Regions from separate parts of the Bacillus sp. JJ1533 genome, predicted to be linked through region 3. Evidence: riboswitches for the same ligand, from Rfam matches in the RefSeq annotation. Region 3 holds a riboswitch; each other region holds the start of a gene.
What was found. A riboswitch is a leader RNA that binds a small molecule or an ion and turns the genes downstream of it on or off. The one in region 3 is predicted to bind thiamine pyrophosphate.

Region 1 (3,279 bases), on a different contig from region 3:
TGCATGGATGAAAAGGAACTAATTCGCAGTGCAAAGCGTGGTGACACACTTGCGTTTGCCATGCTTTTTAAAGAGCATTATCCTTTTTTAGTTAAGTATTTAATCAAAGTTACAATGAAGCCTGATATTGCAGAGGACTTGGCACAGGAAGCCATGATGAAAAGCATGGAAAAAATCAAAATGTATAATGGTAAATCAAAATTCTCCTCATGGCTTATCACGATTGCGACTAACCTTTACATTGATGACCTTCGAAAAAAGAAGCGTGAACAAAACTATCAGCAACAGGAACAAGCATTACGTAAAATGAAGTGGCAATTTGAAAACCAGTCAGAGGATTGGAATGATGTTCTTAACGCGTTAGGTAGGCTTTCTGATGAAATTCGGATTCCAATTGTTCTTAAACATTACTATGGGTATTCGTATGAAGAAATAGCGGATATGCTTCATATCGCCATCGGAACTGTGAAATCAAGAATACATAATGGAATTCAAACAGTAAGAAAGGAGTTGAGACCCAATGAAGAAAAACAAACTAGTCCTTCTAAAGAACGAACCACGACATGAAGAAGATATCGAAACAATTCAAGAAATAAATGAAGCTCTTACTAGAATAGATCATCATTACCCGGTTTTCACTCCTGATCTACAAGTATTTGAACAAATGGTTGTAGTTGAACAACAAAAGCAAAAGAAGAAATTTAGACGAGATTTAACCGCATTTATTTTGGTTGCTTTATTCTTGATGACATGTTTAATAACTGCATTCTTCCAACTGCCGCTTGTATTCATCATCATCCAAGGTATTGCAACAATTAGCTTGCCAGTGTATAGTTTCTTTCGTTATCGAAAACGGGTGATTGTCCATGAATACGAATAATACCCTTCTTTTTTTAGTAGTTGTGATTATCGTACTTATTCAAGGTTTATGGTTATTTTTAGATGCGAGAAAGCGGGGCCATAATTATTGGTTTTGGGGAATATGGGGATTAATCCAAACGCCACTACCACTTATCTTTTATCTCATATTTGCAAGGAAAATTTATCGACGCGGAGCAGGTAGGTACTGATGGGGAATGTTGCGAAATATATTGTATTGATGATAGCCGTTGTTGGACAAATCATTGGAATTGTATTTTTATTTATTGATATTTCAAAGGCGCTGACGTTCTATGCGTTTTACATGGTTGCCATTGTTCTATTATTTGCATTATTAGTGTGGGAACGAAAACGAGAGAAAGAGGAGGATGACCAGAATGATTATCGTGACTACTGATTTTGTGCCTGGTAAAGAAATAAAAGAATTAAAAGGGTTTGTAAGAGGTGCTACGGTTCAGTCCAAGCATATTGGTAAAGATATTATGGCAGGACTAAAAACGATTGTTGGTGGAGAAATTTCCGATTACACTGAAATGCTGGAAGAAGCCCGTCAAAAGGCAATTGGCCGAATGGCAGATGACGCGAAGGCAAAGGGGGCCAATGCAGTTATCGCGATGCGTCTACAAACCTCATCTGTTATGCAAAATGCATCTGAAATTATTGCATATGGAACAGCAGTTTATGTAGAGTAAAAAGTAAACCTTAAAAAAAGTCTTGATAATTATTTCCAACATGCTATGATTGGAAATAAGAAAATTGCATAAAAAATTGTAATTCCACTAGGGGTGCCTTTAAAAAGTATATGTATTGATAGGTTAATACCTATAAAACGTTTACTGTAAGGCTGAGATTGAGGATTGATTTATCATAACCTCGAGACCCTTAGAACCTGATCTGGTTGATACCAGCGTAGGGAAGTGGGGAACGGTCTTTTTGTATTTTTATGAAAAAATCCAAACCACTTTCTTTACGTTGCTAAAGAAGGTGGTTTTTTATTTTGCAAATAAGTAAAGGGAGGAAAAATAAACATGTTATTTTCAGAAGAAATTCGTAAAAAGGCAAACGACATTTGGGAGGCAAGCTTTGATCATCCATTTGTCAAAGGGATTGGAGACGGTACATTACCAATTAAGTGTTTCCGCTACTATGTCTTGCAGGATGCCTATTACTTAACTCATTTTGCAAAAGTACAGTCTTTAGGTGCAGCAAAGGCAGAGGATTTACATACGACAAACCGGCTAGCTATTCATGCTCAAGGAACTTACGAGGCCGAACTAGCGCTGCATAAAAGTTTTTCGGAAAGACTTGGGATTACGGAGGAAGAAAGAAAAAACTTCAAACCCGCACCGACAGCATATGCATATACATCACACTTGTATCGAGCCGCTTATTCTGGTCATTTAGGTGATATAATTGCTGCCTTATTGCCTTGTTATTGGCTATATTATGAAATTGGTGAAAGACTTAAAGATTGCAAACCAGAAGAACCGATTTACCAGGAGTGGATTGCGGCGTATGGTGGGGATTGGTTTAAAGAACTAGTTGAAGAACAGATTGATAGAGTAAATGAATTAGCAGAAAAAGCAACGCAAGCCGACCGTGACCGCATGAAAGAACATTTTATGATTAGTAGTCAATACGAATATTCATTTTGGGAAATGGCATACCAATTAGAGAACTGGCCTGTTCAACCAAAACTGTCTGTATGAACGAAGGAAAAGAGGAGAGGTATTAATGAGCAAAGGATTAAAACTAACTGATATTTTGGTTACGATCGTAATAGCCATTGCATTCGGAATTGTTTATATTGTTTGGGGTTCTTTATATTATGTTGTAAAGCCAATTGGACTACATGCCGATCAGTTAATATATGGAATGTGGTTTATAGCAGCGACTGTTGCGTATCTTGTGATTCGTAAACCTGGTGTTGCATTACTGGCGGAAATTGCAGCTGCCTCAGGTGAGTTTATTTTAGGGTCTCCATGGGGCCTAACCGTTCTGCTGTACGGTGTTGTACAGGGGCTGTTTGCTGAAGCAGTGTTTATGCTTTTTCGATATAAAAAATTTAATCTTGCTGTGGTCGTCTTGGCTGCTATAGCTTCTTGTTTAGGGTCAGTAATAATGGATTTTGCATATGGAGAAATTGGTGACTTAGCTGCCTGGAATCTCATTTTATTCCTAGTTGCTAGATTCGTAGGTTCCATCTTGTTTGCCGGTGTATTTGCTTACTATCTAGTAAGTGCCTTGGAAATGACAGGAGTAACAAAACTTGTGCGCCCACTATCCAGCAGTGATTTTGATGCACTAGATCAAAAATAAAAGGGGTCGAACATGGAATCAATTGCCTTTGTAGAAAACCTTCGTTTAACATTTCCTGGAGATAAGTCCTTGCTTTTTAAG
Region 2 (3,279 bases), on a different contig from region 3:
ACTTTTTTTAAACGGTACGAAAGGGTCGAGATATAATGCTCCATTTCTTTTTTCATAAGTGAGTTTGCTTTGTATAAAAAATACACAATCAATCCAAGGAGCAAAAAACATGCTAACCCAATTATCCATTTAAAATAAGTAAGAATTGCACTAAAAATACCTGTAATCACAAGCAATGCATAGATAGGATAGCGAAATAACCTTCTGTTGTAAAAGTCTGGCATGTAATTTCAGCTCCTAAAGCTTTGATTTACTTCTTTCCACTAATTCGATTTCGCAGTTGGAATCCTAAGTCAATTATACCTAAGATTCGAATAATATAAAGGAGAAATGGTGAAAGAATCGTCAGTACAATAGGCACAGCCTTTGTAATTCCTTTTTGATGACAAAAATAATAAATAAAAGATAAACCTTGAATCACCATAAACATCTGCAAAACAAAAAAGAGATTTAAAAAGGCAGTATACCCAAACGTGCCTTTTTCCATTTCAACAAAGCTAAAAAGTAAAATCAGTAAGTAATACCATAAGATGCTCTTAGGAAACGAAATCTCACGAAATGGCGGAAATGGATTCATTTTAACCTGAAGTCGTACAAGCACCGGTTTCATGGCGACAACCGTTACAAAAGCAAAAAGCATTGCAAGTAAAACAAACATGCTTGGGATCATGTACTGCATCATCTCTATTGAGTCTTCCAGTTGCGTTACGACCTCGGTATTTACTTCGCCTCCTGTTGCCCTCATTATACTCTCAGCCATTGCAAAAGATTCCCGTGAGCTTTCACGAATCATATCAAAGACATCAATTTGCAAAACCAAAATGGCTGTTACATACAGAAGCACGATTGAGAACAAGTATGACAAACAAGACCCCAAAAATAGATCAATCCCGCTTCTTCCTCGGTTAATTAGTTCACCTAACAGGATTCCTGTAATTCCAAACATAATCGTATGTATAACCCCAAAGACAGAACCTAATAAACCCGATAATAAAAAAGCAATTAGAATAAATAGCAATGACTGCTTAACCTTATATTTCACCGTAAACAGGATAAACGGAATGGGCAAAAGGAATGAAAGTACTACTCCAAGCAGTGGTAGATATAATGTAAGGAGTAACAATACACTATATATGGCTAATAGCATTGCGCCTTCTGTTATAATTTTTGCGTTTTTCACCTTTTCACCTCAACTTATATGGCAACTGAACCTATTTGTTCATCACCTTCTATTTTAAAGATTTACTAGAAAGTCTTCAACTTTTGGAATTCCACAGGATTTAGTGACTTCGTACGTGTCGCTTTCAATCAAAGTCCCTCTGTGCCGAATCTTTTTGTTTTACTTTTCCCTATTTTGGATTATGATAGTATTTATATAAGGAAACGTAACCACAAGGGGAGCAATTTTGCTGAGAGTGAACATGAATGTTCAGACCCTTCGAACCTGTTAGTTAAATCTAGCGTAGGGATGTGGAAAAATGTTGAGAACCACTACTTTTATTAAAGTTGTTCTCCCTTGGGGTACGTTCATTTACAACATACTTCAAGGGGGATTTTTTTATGAGAAACACAAGATTACAGGCAATGATCGAAGCTGCGATTTTTGCGGTATTGGCGCTAGCGCTGGATATGTTTGTACCATCAATTAAATTCGGGCCATCAATCTCGATATCATTTGCAATGATTCCGGTATTTATTGTAGCTCTTAGATGGGGATTTAAAATTGGATTTCTTTCAGGATTCTTATGGGGACTTTTACAAGTCATTTTTGATCCGTGGATTATCCATCCAGTTCAAGGGGCCATTGACTATTTCTTAGCATTTTCTTTCATTGGGTTTGCTGGATTATTTAAAAACAGTGTTCAGAAAAGCTTAAATGAAGGTAATAAAGGAAAATCACTAGCCTTCATTATTTCAGCCATTTTTATCGGCAGCTTAGCTCGTTATTTCTGGCATTTTGTATCAGGATTTGTCTTCTTTGCTGAACAGCTTACAGGATTTGACGCCATATGGTTCTCCTTAACGGCGAACATCATCACTATGCTTGGTGCTTTCATATTCTGTTCCATAGTCATGACTTTATTAATACTAGCTTCACCACGCTTTTTTGTATTAAAACAAAGTATATAAGTTTCAAAGGGACCATAGAAATGGTGCTTAAGAATTTCAATAAGAACTAAAAAAGCGATGACCGCATTGGCGATCATCGCTTTTATTTATTACTCACCAGATACATATGGTAATAATGCCATTTGACGAGCACGTTTAATAGCAACTGTTAATTTACGTTGGTATTTAGCGCTTGTACCTGTTACACGACGAGGTAAGATTTTACCACGCTCAGAAACGAATTTTTTAAGTAAATCTACTTCTTTGTAATCGATGTGTGTAATACCATTAGCTGTGAAGTAACACACTTTACGACGTTTTGCACGTCCACCTTTACGTCCGCCTGCCATTTGTTTTTCCTCCTTCCAAATTATATTATATTGAATGACTTACAAGTTAGAATGGAAGATCATCATCTGAAATATCAATAGGTTGTCCGTCATTTGCAAATGGATCTTGATCTACTCTTGTAGGTCCCTGGTTTTGATTTGGGTTCTGACTCTGTCCAAATGGAGAGTATCCGCCTTGGTTTCCACCCTGGTTGCCACCATATCCACCTTGATTTCCACCATAGCCTCCGCCTTGGTTTCCGCCAAAGTTACCTCCACTGCTGCGCTGTTGGTCATTCGCATTTCTAGGTTCAAGGAATTGAACACTTTCCGCTACAACCTCAGTAACATATACGCGTTTGCCATCCTGACCTTCATAATTTCTTGTTTGAATACGACCATCAACGCCAGCTAAGCTTCCTTTTTTGAGGAAGTTTGCAACATTTTCAGCTGGTCGGCGCCAAACAACGCAATTAATGAAGTCAGCCTCACGTTCACCTGACTGATTCGTAAATGCTCGATTCACTGCAAGTGTGAAGGTTGCAACTGCAACTCCACTTGGGGTATATCGTAATTCTGGGTCCTTTGTAAGTCTCCCTACTAGAACGACACGATTCATCATCAGAACCATCTCCTTAACAGGATATTAAAACAGAGTCTATACTCTAAACAATTCTTATTCTTCTTCTTTAACAATGATATGACGGATAATGTCTTCACTGATCTTTGCTAAACGATCGAATTCGCTAACAGCTTCAGCATTAGACATAACGTTAAGAATCATGTAATAACCATCGCGGAAATCATTGATTTCATAAGCTAAACGGCGCTTACCCCATTC
Region 3 (3,279 bases):
CAAATTATACGGATTATTCGTTACGTGTTTTAATGTATTTGGCAATGAAAAATGAAGAAGAATTATGCACCATCCAAGAAATTGCAGAAGCATATAATATATCAAGAAATCATTTAATGAAAATCATTCATCATTTAGGAAAACTAGAATATATCAAAACAATTCGAGGGCGTAATGGTGGCTTTAGGCTTGCGAAGCATCCGAAGGATATTAATATTGGGGAAGTCGTTTCAAATACAGAAGAGGACTTTAATATCGTTGATTGCTTTAAAGAAGGAGGGGGCTATTGCTCAATCTCGCCATCTTGTAAACTAAAACATGCCTTGTATGAAGCATTACAGGCTTTCATAAATGTATTGAATGGGTATACATTAGAGGATCTTGTTACTAATAAAACAGATTTGCTTGATTTATTTCGTTTGCAAGAAGAGAAGTAATGTGGGAAATAACATTCCCTTTCCGGTCTGACTCTCCAATAGGAACCAATACTAGTCGTTTAACATACATTTAAGTAGACGAAGTAATTAGAAAATTGGTTTTAAAGGAGAAGGAGAGAGATGATAAGACATACGCCTGGTTTTTATTGCCCTTATTGTCACGGATACGTAGAACCACGGAATTGGTATGACGAATACTATTACCAACAGTACTCTGTACCATACTATGGGTGGGATTGGAATCGGAATCCTGAAACGATTTTAGGAAAAGCAACTTGGACATGGGGCGGAACACCAACAAAATGTGAAATCGGATGGTCCTATGATAACAATATGACCGTAGCAGTCAGCGAAAACAGCCCATTTAAATGTGGTCAGCGATTACGAATTCGTAATGTGTCATTTGTCCCGAATCAAGACATCATTGTAACAGTAGTAGACCAAGTGAAGAAATTCCCTGCTAATCGAATCAATCTTCATCGAAAAGCATTTGAAGCCTTGGGTGCATCACCTAGTGTAGGGGTATTAAATGTAGAAATTACGCCTATCGATTAAAAGACTCAAAGGAGAACAATCCCTAAATTGTCCTCCTTTTTTCATGCTATTTTTCTTATTCCATTTGATCCATAAGCTCGCGATGATTTTCCTCATCATTTTCTTTAAGAAGATTTTCTGAATGTAATGCATCATAAGCTGGATTTGTAATATAAAGAACCTGGTTCTTCAGATGTTCATCTTTCTTCACAAATATCCATCCTTTCCCATTTCTTATTTTACTAATATGGCTGTTTTTAGATTGTTTTAGACACAGAAAATCTTTTAATAAATTTTTATATTAGCAAGCACATTTTTATATTCCCATCATATACTACTTATTGTGTGAGAAATTGTTAGAAGGGAAGTATAAAGATGAGCAACGAGATTAAAACACCAGTTACCAACGACTACAAGGACAAAGAAGGGTACAAAGTAATCAAAGTCAATCTAAACAATCCAACAGAAAATTTATTTGCAGTCGTAACTCCTATAAAGATGCAGTAATCTAATTAAAATACTATCTTTTCGTACGTATTCTTACATAGAAAAGATGGTATTTTTTATTTTGCTAGAAATAGAACCTGAAGTACAAGGGGAGTAAATACATTTAAAGGGCTCAATCAAATACCTTTACTTTTTGGCATGAACATACTATGCTTAAAGAAAGAATATTCGCAAACTACTAGGGGTGCCCAATTGGGCTGAGAGAAAAACGGACGTTTTTTAACCCTTTGGACCTGATCCGGCTAATACCGGCGGAGGAAAGTAGAGTGGAAACTTCCATTTTCTCTTGATACCAATGCCAGGTCCATTAATGTGGACTTGGCTTTTTTGCGTTTTTCTTATTTACTATTTTAGGAGGCTACTAGAATGAAATTACAGAATCAGGTTATTCTTGTCACAGGAGGCGCTCGTGGATTAGGGAAGGAGATTGTAAAAGCGTTCGCTAATCAAGGAGCGAAAGTAGTTATTAATTATTTCAATAGTGAAGCAAAAGCCTATGCTTTAAAAGAGGAAATTGGTGAAAATGCAATTGCGGTTCAAGCAGATGTCACAAAACGTGAACAGGTAGATAACCTATTTGTTGGAGCGAAAAAGCAGTTTGATCAACCTATTACAACAGTTGTTAATAATGCCTTAATTAATTTTCGTTTCGATCCAATCGCTAGAAAAAATGCAGCAGATATTTCATGGGAGGATTATCACGTACAGCTTGAAGGTGCAATCCGCGGAGCCTTACATACAACCCAGGCAGCGATGTCTGACATGAAGGAGCTAGGATTTGGTCGAATCATAACGATTGGTACAAATCTCTTTCAAAACCCTGTTGTTGCTTATCATGATTACAACACAAGCAAAGCAGCACTTCTAGGATTTACACGAAACATGGCAAAAGATTTAGGTGCCTTTGGTATAAATGTGAACATGGTGTCAGGAGGATTGCTCCAAACAACAGATGCGAGTTCCGCAACTTCTGATGAGGTTTTCCAATTAATCAAGGATTCTACACCACTTCAAAAAGTCACAACTCCAGAGGATGTTGCGAACGCTGTTCTATTCTTTGCTTCTCCTTGGAGTAAAGGTGTAACAGGGCAGAACCTAGTTGTTGATGGCGGCCTAGTAATGGATTAAACAACCATGGGAGGTTTCATAATGAGTAAAACATTGAAAATGACAATAACAGCAATGCTTGTTGCGATTGGCACCGTAACAAGCCACCTGTTTGCAATACCCATTGGTTTCACAAAGGTGTTTCCAATGCAGCATTTTATTAATGTACTGTCTGCAGTAATCTTGGGACCAACTTATGCTGTTCTTCAAGCTTTTTTAGTTTCTTTACTTCGGAACATGCTTAGTACAGGCTCCTTATTTGCCTTTCCTGGAAGTATGATCGGAGCGTTTTTAGCGGCGTTTTTATATTCAAAAACAAAGAAAGCCTCAATGGCAATGACTGGTGAAATAATCGGAACAGGTCTATTGGGTGCGATGGCTTGTTACCCAATCGCCACACTCATTCTTGGGCAGGATGCAGCCCTTTTTGGATTTGTACCATCGTTTATCTTTAGTTCGATTGCAGGTTCCATCTTTGGATTTATTATCGTTGGTATCGTATTAAAAAGCCCGGCCTTTAAAACATATCAAGAACGTAACTTCTAATATTCAGAAAAAGACTAAACAGTTTTTGTTTAGTCTTTTTTAAATCATTAGACCACCTATGACATATAGTACAATGGCAATAACACCGCCAATCGCTGAAACCTTTAATTTATATTGTGCATAGTCTACAAGGTCCAAGTCTAAGATT

Region 1: linked by a shared signal. The riboswitch ahead of tenA (thiaminase II) and the one ahead of V7138_RS17210 (3-oxoacyl-ACP reductase) in region 3 are both predicted to bind thiamine pyrophosphate.
Region 2: linked by a shared signal. The riboswitch ahead of thiT (energy-coupled thiamine transporter ThiT) and the one ahead of V7138_RS17210 (3-oxoacyl-ACP reductase) in region 3 are both predicted to bind thiamine pyrophosphate.

What each region holds. Positions count from the first base shown of each region.
Region 1 covers NZ_JBALOV010000026.1:107,319-110,597, forward strand. Annotated here, with positions in the region: gene sigY (RNA polymerase sigma factor SigY) at 4-567, shown strand; gene V7138_RS13800 (YxlC family protein) at 521-880, shown strand; gene V7138_RS13805 (sigmaY antisigma factor component) at 867-1,070, shown strand; gene V7138_RS13810 (hypothetical protein) at 1,070-1,276, shown strand; gene V7138_RS13815 (YbjQ family protein) at 1,257-1,571, shown strand; TPP riboswitch at 1,651-1,812, shown strand; gene tenA (thiaminase II) at 1,908-2,588, shown strand; gene V7138_RS13825 (ECF transporter S component) at 2,614-3,198, shown strand; gene V7138_RS13830 (ABC transporter ATP-binding protein) at 3,211-3,279, shown strand, end outside.
Region 2 covers NZ_JBALOV010000031.1:27,621-30,899, reverse strand. Annotated here, with positions in the region: gene V7138_RS16260 (DHH family phosphoesterase) at 1-224, opposite strand, end outside; gene V7138_RS16255 (YybS family protein) at 251-1,180, opposite strand; TPP riboswitch at 1,385-1,486, shown strand; gene thiT (energy-coupled thiamine transporter ThiT) at 1,561-2,130, shown strand; gene rpsR (30S ribosomal protein S18) at 2,220-2,459, opposite strand; gene ssb (single-stranded DNA-binding protein) at 2,506-3,060, opposite strand; gene rpsF (30S ribosomal protein S6) at 3,115-3,279, opposite strand, start outside.
Region 3 covers NZ_JBALOV010000032.1:96,743-100,021, forward strand. Annotated here, with positions in the region: gene V7138_RS17190 (RrF2 family transcriptional regulator) at 1-437, shown strand, start outside; gene V7138_RS17195 (RlpA-like double-psi beta-barrel domain-containing protein) at 558-992, shown strand; gene V7138_RS17200 (hypothetical protein) at 1,048-1,182, opposite strand; gene V7138_RS17205 (hypothetical protein) at 1,347-1,478, shown strand; TPP riboswitch at 1,649-1,755, shown strand; gene V7138_RS17210 (3-oxoacyl-ACP reductase) at 1,845-2,606, shown strand; gene thiW (energy coupling factor transporter S component ThiW) at 2,628-3,131, shown strand; gene V7138_RS17220 (Na+/H+ antiporter NhaC family protein) at 3,171-3,279, opposite strand, start outside.